DNA from 3 places in the Mesorhizobium sp. M2C.T.Ca.TU.002.02.1.1 genome. Region 1 is predicted to be linked to each of the others. Evidence: predicted binding sites of a transcription regulator. Region 1 holds the regulator's gene; each other region holds the start of a gene.

Region 1 (3,273 bases):
GACTATACGATCGTCATCGTCACCCACAACATGCAGCAGGCGGCGCGCGTCTCGCGGCAGACGGCGTTCATGTACCTGGGCGAGCTGGTGGAGTTCGACCGGACCGAGAAGATCTTCACCTCGCCCCGCGAGAAGCGCACCCAGGACTACATCACCGGCCGCTTCGGCTGAAGACATACGAGGACATCATCATGGCCGAACATACCGTCGCCTCCTTCGACGAGGATCTGAGGCAGATCAGCCGGCTCATCAACGACATGGGTGACCTTGCCGCCTCGATGGTCGGCGCCTCGACCAGGGCGCTGCTCGAGACCGACAATGCGCTGGCGCAGCGCGTCGTCTCCGACGACGCCATCATGGACGCAAGGCAGCGCGAGCTCGACGACCGCGCCATCACGCTGATCGCCAAGCGCCAGCCGATGGCCGACGACCTGCGCAGCGTGGTCGGAGCGATCCGCATGGCGGGCGACCTCGAGCGCATCGGCGATCTCGCCAAGAACATCGCCAAGCGCGTCGGCTCGGTCGGCGTCAGCGCCGCGCCGCGCGACCTCACGCATTCGATCGATTCCATGGCGCAGATGGTGTTGATCCAGGTCCAGGGCGTGATCCAGGAATATACGGTGGGCGACGCCACGGCGCTGGCCAAGCTTCGCAACGACGACGAACGCATCGACGTCAAATACACATCCGTCTTCCGCGAGCTGTTGACCTATATGATGGAAGATCCGCGCAACATCACCGCTTGCACGCATCTTCTGTTCTGCGCCAAGAACCTCGAGCGCATCGGCGACCATGTGACCAACATCGCCGAGAACGCCTACTATGTGTTGACCGGCACGCAATTGCCCGCCAACCGTCCGAAGCAGGACGAGACGGCAATGTCGGCGCCGGCGGCCTGACGGAAAAGGTTACCCCGATGATCGCGCCACGCATCATGGTGGTGGAGGACGAGGAGCCGCTGGGGGTGCTGCTCCGCTACAATCTCGAATCCGAGGGTTACCAGGTCGAAGTGGTGACCCGCGGCGACGAGGCCGAAATCCGCCTTCAGGAAAACGTTCCCGACCTGCTCGTGCTCGACTGGATGGTGCCGGCGGTGTCCGGCATCGAGCTTTGCCGGCGTCTCAGGATGCGGCCCGAGACCGAGCGGCTGCCGATCATCATGCTGACGGCGCGCGGCGAGGAAAGCGACCGCGTGCGCGGCCTTTCGACCGGCGCCGACGACTATCTGGTCAAGCCGTTCTCGACGCCGGAGTTCATGGCCCGCGTCAAGGCGCTGCTGCGCCGCGCCAAGCCGGAGGTGCTGTCCAGCGTGCTCAAGGTCGGTGACATCGTGCTCGACCGCGAATCGCATCGCGTCTACCGCAAGAAGAGCGAGATCAGGCTCGGCCCGACCGAGTTCCGGCTGCTCGAATTCATGATGCGCCACCCCGGCCGCGTGTTCTCGCGCAGCCAGCTGCTCGACAATGTCTGGGGCGAGACGATCTATATCGACGAGCGCACCGTGGACGTCCATGTCGGCCGCCTGCGCAAGGCCGTCAACAACGGCCGCATGCCGGATGTCATCCGCACCATCCGCGGCGCGGGCTACGCGATCCGGGAAGACTAGTCCCAGGGGGCAGGTGTCCTGACGGGCAGGCACTTCTCGCACCCACGCTTGTGGGTAGCCGAGACGCTCGTGCTTCGTCATCCACGGGCGGAGCAAGGAGCGCAGCGACGCAGCGCAGACCCGAGGATCCATTCCGTGGCTTTGAGGCGCCACCACGGTGCAGAATTCTGCTCCGCTGCGCCCTACGTCCGAGGTAACGGAATGGATCCCAGGGTCTTCGCGACGGAGCTTCGCTCCTGCTCCGCCCTGGAATGACGAAGCTTCGGGGCCTTCGCTGATCTCCGGTGACTGGCGAGACACCCGGAACTGTCACTTCAAAGCTGCCTACGCAACGTGCTTGCCCGCTCTTGCCTGAACTCCCGGCGCGAAAATCTCCTGATCGACGAAGGTCAGCGCGCGCATGGCGCAGCCTTCGCGGATCAGCGGCAGCTCGTTCGGCTCGGTGTCGAAGGAGATCGATTCCGAGTGCTGGCCGCCGGCGGTCTGGGCAATCGCCTTCCTCAGCGCCGGCTCGATCAGGTCGAAGGCGGCCGCGCTGACGCCGACCATGGCGACGGGCGCCGGATCGATGAGTGCGAACAGGCTGCCGAGGCCGAAGCCCAGCGCCTCGCCGGCCCGGCGATAGGCCTCGCGCTCGGGGCCGTCCTTCTCGCGCGCCTTTGCCGCCAGCGCTCGCATGTCGGCGTCGCCGACGTCCGTCGGCGCGGCATCCTCGCTTACGCCCATGGCGCTGCGCCAGATGGCGTAGTTGCCGGCATAGGCCTCCACGCAGCCGCGCCGGCCGCAGCGGCAAAGCGCGCCGCCCGGACGGTGGATCATGTGCCCGAACTCACCGCCGGAGGAATGTGTGCCGGTGAACAACTGGCCCTTCAGCACCAGGCCCATGCCGATGCCGTGCGACAACAGGATGGCGATGAAATTGTCGCGATAGCGGTTGGGGTCACGCCACTGCAGCGCCACCGCCATCATGTTGCAGTCGTTCTCCATGGTGGCTGGAATGCCGAATTCCCTCTCGAGGATGTCGGCAAAAGGAATGTCGGTCAGCGGCGTGATCGGCGACCACAGCATGGCGCGCGCGTGGGAATCGGTTATGCCCTGGATACCCATGGCGATGCGGGCGACGCTGCCGACGTCGAGGTCGGGATCCTGCAGCCGACGCCGGACGATCGCCATGCATTCGCCGATCAGTTCTTCACGCGGCATGACAAGGGTGTCCAGGCGCTGCTGCTCCTCGGCAATCACCTGGCCGGCATAGTCGATGACGGCGACCGACAGGAAATTCAGCGACAACACCACAGTCAGCACCGCGGCGGCTTCGGGGTTGAGCGCCAGGCCGATCTGCGGCCGGCCGCGTTTCAACGCCGTCGGCTCGCTGGCCTTGCTTTCGGTGAGAATGCCTTCCTGGATCAGATCGGCGGAAATCGCCGAAATGGTCGAGTGGCTGAGCCCGGTGGTGGCTGCGATCTCCGTCCGCGATGGCTGACCGGCGCGGCGCACGGCCGAAATCACCATGGCGCGGTTGCGCCGGCGCAGATCGTCGTGGCGGATTCCGACCGACATTGGCTGAAGTATTTCCTCCTGGTCATCACGGCTTGATGATGCCATGGGCCGCCGGTGACATGCTAGGGATACTGGCAGAAGCAGCCGACGCTGTCATTATTTATTGC
Region 2 (3,273 bases), on a different contig from region 1:
GAATGCGAGGCGCCGCGCATCACATTCGGCGCGCCCATCAGCACGCCGAGGCCCGCCGCCTTGGAGGCCTTGGCCGCTTCTTCCGTCGTCGGGAACTCGGCGACGCGCACGCCCTGCTCGACCGCCTCGTCGACATGGCCGGCGGTCGCATCGTCGTGGCTCGCCAGGACGATGCCGCGTTCGCGGCAGGCGGCCGAGATGAACACCCGGTTCGGGCCGGAATTGCGGGCCGATTCGCCCATCCGCTTCTCGCAGAACTTCTTGAAATCCTGGTCGGTCAGCTTCAGCTTGCGCTGGTAATAGTAGGCATAGGTCTCGAGATTGACGAACTGGCGCTGTCCGGGCGCGTGGTCCATCAGCGAGGCGAGCTTCACCCGCTCGTCGGTCTCGAAATTGGCGAAAGCCTCGAGGCAGTCCGGCGCCGACACCTCGCAACGCAAATGGATGAAATGGTCGGCTCTCAGCCGATCCTGCCGCACGCTGTCCTCGATCGCGTCGGCCAGCTTGCGGACGTCGTCGGACTTCAGGTCGGCGTCCTCGTCCATGCCCACGCGCAAGGCGTCGAGCACGGTGGTGATGCCGGCGGTCGCGACCTGAGCATCATGGGCAAGCACGGCGGCGATGGGGTTCCAGCGCACTTTCGGGCGTGGCGCGTAATGGCCTTCGAGGTGGTCGGTGTGCAGCTCGACAAGCCCCGGGATGATGTAGTCGCCGCCCATATCCTCGCCGGCGCGGGCTGCACCCGGCTCGACGGCGGCAATCAGGCCGTCGCGCAACAGAAGCGAGCCCTCGACGATATCGTCGGGCAGCACGATGCGGGCATTGGTGAGAACGGTTTCGGCGGTCATCTCAGGCGGTCCTATCTCGAACGGTCGGCAATCAAATCAGAGCAATTCCAGGAAAAGTGCTTTGCGGTTTTCCGTCCGGAATTGCGTAAAACAAAGATAGGGCGGTTCGGCGTTTCCGCTGATCCGCCCTAAGCTGTCTTGCGGGCCGGGCCACGGCCAAGCACATGGTGGGAAAGCACCATGAATGGGGCGCCCGGCTCGGTCTCGACGAACAGCGTCAGTGCATCCACCGGCACCGGCTGCCGCAGCACGTCGGCGAACAGGCCGTCGATCGCCGCGCGAAGACGTGGGCTTTCCTGTGGCCCGACGCGCCCCGACAGCGTCATGTGGAAGCGGAACGTGTCGAAGACGTAAGGATAGCCCCATTGGCAGAGGTTGCGGAACTCGTCCGGCTTCAGCGCATCGGGGCTGCGGCGCTCGATCTCGGCGTCGGTGAGCGGCGCGCGGAACAGATCGAAGGCGCGCACCACCTCGCCGGCGAAATCATTGAGCGGCGCGAATTGCGTTTCCGGCACCAGCGCGAAGAAGCCGTCGATCTGCCCGACGACCAGGCGCGGGATGACGACCGGCGGCGTCGCCTCGGCGAAGCTGTCGAGCGCGGCGCGCAGCGAGGCTTCCGTCTCGTTCGGCGCCAGCCGGAACGGCGCCTTCAGCGTCGCGTGGAATCCGTAGCGCCGGGCGGAGGCGGTGTGGAAGGCGACTTCCGCGGCCGACAGATCGCCCACGGCCTCGACCGGTCGCGTCGCCGCGCCGAACGGGTCGCGGCCCAGCCAGTTGGCGGCAATGCGCGCCAGTGGCTCATCCTGTCCCGGTGTGTAGTAGATGGCGTAGCGCATCGGCGTTCCTCGTCAAGCGCGCTGCGCCCAAAGGATCATGCGACGCGCTTCAAGTCATTGTCCTGGCAAGTCGTGGGTCCAAAAACGCCAGAGCGCTCGCGGCGACATGCATCAGACCCGCTGCCATAGGTGATTTCCATGACGGATTGACGAAGCTTTCATGGGTTTTCGAAGGCAAGTCCAGCCGCAAGCTCGTTAGCCGACGATTTTTCCGGACTGGACCAACGGCTTTGCCGAGCTGCTAGGGTGTGTTGAGATTCAGGTCAGGCCGGCCTCACCTGAATATCAATACATCCCGATCAGGTCTTCATCAGCCACTCGTGCTCGGCCGCGTTGTGGAATTTCCATGTCCGCTTCGGTCCGGCCATGACGTTGAGGTAATAGAGGTCGTAGCCGTGGCAGGCCGCGCAGGGGTGATAGCCCTTCGGCACCAGCACGACATCGCCGTCCTCGATCGCCATCGCTTCGTCCAGCTCGCGCACGCCGTTGCGGTCGGCATCCGTGTAGACGCGCTGGAAGGCAAAGCCCTGCGGCGGGTTGAGGCGGTGGTAATAGGTCTCCTCGAGATAGGATTCGGCCGGCAGATTGTCCTGGTCGTGCTTGTGCGGCGGATAGCTCGACGTGTGGCCGCCGGGCGTGATGACCTCGACCACCAGCAGCGAATCCGCCGGCTTGCCCTCCGGCAGTATGTTCGTGACGTAGCGCGTGTTGGTGCCCTTGCCGCGCACCTCCTGGCCAAGATCGTCAGGCCCGATGACGCGCACCGGCAGGCCGCCACCAAGGCCGGGTGCCGAGCAGACGGCGAGCTCCAGCTCGGTGTCGGCTGTCACCGACCAGTCGGCGCCTTCCGGCACATAGACCGACCACGGCTTGCCTTCGAAGGGCGACATGCGCTCGCCGAGCAGGTCAAGGTCCTTGCCGCCGGCCGCGGCCTTGCCCTTGCCGGTGACGAACACTAGGCAGACCTCGCGGTCGCCGGTCTTGCCGGACGCTGTCTCGCCGGGCTTCAGCCGATGCAGATCGAAACCGACATAGGTCCAGCCGGCGCTTTGCGGCGTGACATGAGCGACGTGGCCGTGGCCCTTGTCGGCCTTGACGAGCAGTTTCGACATGTGGAGCTCCTTGGATTATTCCTTCGGCTCGGCCGGAGGCTTCGCCTCCTCGGTCGGCTTGTAGAGGTAGAAAAACTGCCACACGGCGTAGCCGGCGAAGCCCAGCGCGATCACGCCCCAGAACGGCGTGCCGGACGCGAACTCGATCACCGACCAGATCAGGCAGACCGCCACGACGGCGATGCGGCGCCACAGCGGCCGGAAGAAGGGATGCTCATAGTCTTTCATCGCGCCAATCCAGGAGTTGCCAAAGCGCATGGGATAAACCGGGCGCCCCAACTAATCCACCGTTCAGGCCGGAAACCCTTGCGTCTCCACCGTATAGCCGGCGGCCGTCATCACCCGCATCAGCTCCTTGTGGCCGACCTGCGCCATCTTGAGCGGCGGGTTCTTCTTCGGATCCTGCTCGGCCTCGACCACGAACCAGCCCTCATAACCATAATCGGCGAAACGCTGAACGATGGCGCCGAAATCGAG
Region 3 (3,273 bases), on a different contig from region 1:
AGATGGTCGCCGAAGAAGGCGATGATGGTCGGCCGCGGGCGGGCCTTCGCCCAGTCGATCAGCCGCTGCAGGCCGCGGTCGGCGTCGGCCGAGCCCTCGGCATAGGAAAGCAGCGATTCCCGCGCCCAGGAACTGATCGGCGCATCGACCGAATGCGTCGGATTGTAGTAGCGGTAGGGCTCGTAAGGCCCATGGTTCTGCAGGCTGACGGCGAACAGGAACACGGGATCGTCGCTGGCGTCCGCCTCGCGGATGATCTCGTCTGTCATCGCCGCGTCGGAAGCCAGCGGCCCGCGCTTCTCCATCGGCGGCAGCGTCTCTTCCGAGCGGAAGTCGTTGAAGCCGAAATCGGCATAGACGGCGCCGCGGTTCCAGAACCAGTTGGTGCCCGGATGGATGGCGCGCGCCCGGTAGCCCTCGCTCTTCAGGAAGGTCGCCAGCGAGGGCGTCGGGGTGCGCACATATTGCTGGTAGGGGATCGAGCCGGCCGGCAGGAAGGCGTTGGAAAAGCCGGTCAGCGCCTCGAATTCGATATTGGCGGTCATGCCGCCGAACTCGGGCGAGAACATCGAGCCGGAGCGCAAGGCGCGCACCGTCGGGATCGGATCGGGCTTGATGCTGACGCCTGGCAGTTGTGTCGGATCCCAGAAGGATTCACTCATCACCACGACGATATCCGGCTTCTCGTCCGGCACCGAAGCGGCGACGTCTGGCCGCTGGATCGCGGCCATCGCCTTTTCGGAGTAGCCGGCGGGAGCCGAGACATGCGCCATCGGCACATTCATCGCAAAGGCGAGCGCAAAGCCGTTGGAGGCGTAGTTCTCCTTCTGGTCCCACATGATCGGGATGATCTGCAGCCGGTCGCGCGTCCATGAGAAGGTGGCGTAGTCCATGATCGAGACGAAGAAGGCGAGCAGCGGCACGGCAAGCACCAGCCGCGCCAGGCGGCCCTTGCGGCTGAGGATCGGAACCCGCCGGCGCCAGGTCCGCCAGCAATAGACGAGCAGCGTCAGGCCACCGATGATGGCTGCGGCCAGCATGATGGCCGTCCACGGCCGTTCGCGCACCAGAAGCGGCATCAGCGCCACGATCTGGCGGGCAAACAGGAAATCCGTCGGATAGAGCGGGTCGCCGAGATAATGCGATTTCTGGTGGCCGACAAAGGCTAGCGCCAGCGTCAGCGGCGCCACGATCATCAGGCTCTGATGGCTGCGGCCCAGTATGGCGTCGAGCCCGACCAGCACCAGCGCGAAGACGATGATGGTGGTCCAGCCCGGCTTGAAGGGCTGCAGGAAGAAATCGACCGTGCCGAAGAAATCGCCGCGCACGATCCATTCGATCGCGAAGACGAGCAGGGCGGCGGCAAGAAGCGTCGCCAGGCCGTAGCGTACGGTCGGCCAGGTTCGTCCGGGCAAATAGCCGGTGGACGGATCGTCTTCCAAAAATCCCGGCACGGGCTTGGCCGCGCCTTTTCTGATCCTTGCCACTCTGTTTTCCCCCGGCCCACGCAACACGCCTTCCACGCCCGTCACGCTTCTGTCATCGAAGTGTCACGCAAAGCTAGCGCCTGTGGCGGAAATAAGAAGAGCCAGCAAACTAAACGTGAGCGGTTTTCATCAGGTGTGATCGCCAAAAAGCCTTTCGGAACAGGGAGTCAGCCGGTTCTTCCGGCTGAAATAAGGGTCCGAGGGGCGCCGGCGGGCTTGACTTGGCCGTCCGCCTTGCGCCAGAGGCAGGGAAAAACCAGCCTCTGGGGAGACTTCAATGGCCGTCGCATTCACCTTTCCGGGACAGGGCAGCCAGGCCGTCGGCATGGGCAAGGACCTCGCCGATCAATTCCCGGAAGCGCGCCGCGTCTTCGAGGAAGTGGACGCCGCGCTCGGCGAAAAACTGTCGAAACTGATCTGGGAAGGGCCGGAAGAGACGCTGACGCTGACCGCCAACGCCCAGCCGGCGCTGATGGCGGTGTCGCTGGCGGCGATGCGGGCGCTCGAAGCGCGCGGCTTCTCGCTGAAGGACAAGGTGGCCTATGTCGCCGGCCATTCGCTGGGCGAATATTCCGCGCTTGCCGCGGCCGGCTTCGTTTCGGTCGGCGACGCGGCGCGGCTGCTTAGGACCCGCGGCAACGCCATGCAGGCGGCGGTGCCGGCAGGCGAGGGCGCGATGGCGGCCATCATCGGCCTTGAGCATGCCGATGTCGAAGCGGCTTGCGCGGAAGCGGCCAAAGGCTCCGTCTGCCAGGTCGCCAACGACAATGGCGGCGGCCAGCTGGTGATTTCCGGCGCCAAGGCGGCGGTCGAGCTGGCGGCGAAGCTGTGCACCGAAAAGGGCGCCAAGCGGGCGCTGATGCTGCAGGTTTCCGCCCCCTTCCACTCGGCGCTGATGGCGCCGGCCGCCGATATCATGCGCGAGGCGCTGGCCGGCGTGGCCAAGCAGGCGCCCGTGGTCCCGGTCGTCTCCAACGTCACGGTGACGCCGACCAGCGACCCGGACGAGATCGCCCGCCGCCTGGTCCAGCAAGTGACCGGCCGCGTGCGCTGGCGCGAGACGGTGGAGTGGTTCGGCGCCAATGGTGTGTCGACGCTTTACGAGGTCGGCGCCGGCAAGGTGCTGTCTGGCCTGGCGCGCCGCATCAACCGCGAGATCGCCACCGGCGCCGTCGGCACGGCGGCGGAAGTCGAAGCCGCGCTGGCGGCACTTGGCTAAGGAGCGCTCGAACGTTACCGATAGGTGTCGAATTGTTCACTTCGAAGATTGGTCTAAGCAAAACCGAACCGCTGAACGAGGACTATCGCGTTGCAGCTGAGGTTGTGGAGCGCATTCGGCGCGGTGACGAGGATGTACTAAAGGCCGAAGATTTCTGGCGTGGTTTGGATGATTTGACGTATACGGAGCCAGGATCGCCCGCGGCGAATTCGGAAAAATGAGGTTGCAAAAATGTTCGAACTGACCGGCCGCAAGGCGCTCGTCACCGGTGCAACGGGGGGCATCGGCGAGGCGATCGCCAGGGTCCTGCACAGCCAGGGCGCGATCGTCGGCCTGCACGGCACCCGTGTGGAGAAGCTGGAAGCCCTCGCCGGCGAATTGGGTGACCGGGTAAAACTGTTTCCGGCTGATTTGACCGACCGCGACGCGGTCAAGGCTCTCGGTCAGAAGGCGGAAGCCGACCTCGAAGGCGTCGACATCCTGGTCAACAATGCCGGCATCACCAAGGATGGCCTGTTCGTGCGCATGTCGGACGCCGACTGGGACAGCGTGATCGAAGTCAACCTG

Evidence for each region. The regulator PhoB, encoded in region 1, activates phosphate uptake and scavenging genes when phosphate is short. The targets are predictions, from matches to a motif close to TGTCATNNANCTGTCAT.
Region 2: a site for PhoB is predicted at 1,823-1,839, ahead of EOD07_RS07790 (DUF1045 domain-containing protein). Genes of this name have one in related genera too.
Region 3: a site for PhoB is predicted at 1,538-1,554, ahead of EOD07_RS04820 (LTA synthase family protein). Genes of this name have one in related genera too.

Annotation. Positions count from the first base shown of each region.
Region 1 covers NZ_RZTO01000113.1:1,983-5,255, reverse strand. The annotation lists gene pstB (phosphate ABC transporter ATP-binding protein PstB) at 1-171, shown strand, start outside; gene phoU (phosphate signaling complex protein PhoU) at 192-899, shown strand; gene phoB (phosphate regulon transcriptional regulator PhoB) at 917-1,606, shown strand; gene EOD07_RS08800 (ROK family protein) at 1,931-3,166, opposite strand.
Region 2 covers NZ_RZTO01000096.1:1,960-5,232, reverse strand. The annotation lists gene EOD07_RS07795 (alpha-D-ribose 1-methylphosphonate 5-triphosphate diphosphatase) at 1-848, opposite strand, end outside; gene EOD07_RS07790 (DUF1045 domain-containing protein) at 977-1,684, opposite strand; gene iolB (5-deoxy-glucuronate isomerase) at 1,984-2,796, opposite strand; gene EOD07_RS07780 (DUF3329 domain-containing protein) at 2,812-3,024, opposite strand; gene iolE (myo-inosose-2 dehydratase) at 3,088-3,273, opposite strand, start outside.
Region 3 covers NZ_RZTO01000052.1:2,754-6,026, reverse strand. The annotation lists gene EOD07_RS04820 (LTA synthase family protein) at 1-1,487, opposite strand, end outside; gene fabD (ACP S-malonyltransferase) at 1,765-2,706, shown strand; gene fabG (3-oxoacyl-[acyl-carrier-protein] reductase) at 2,938-3,273, shown strand, end outside.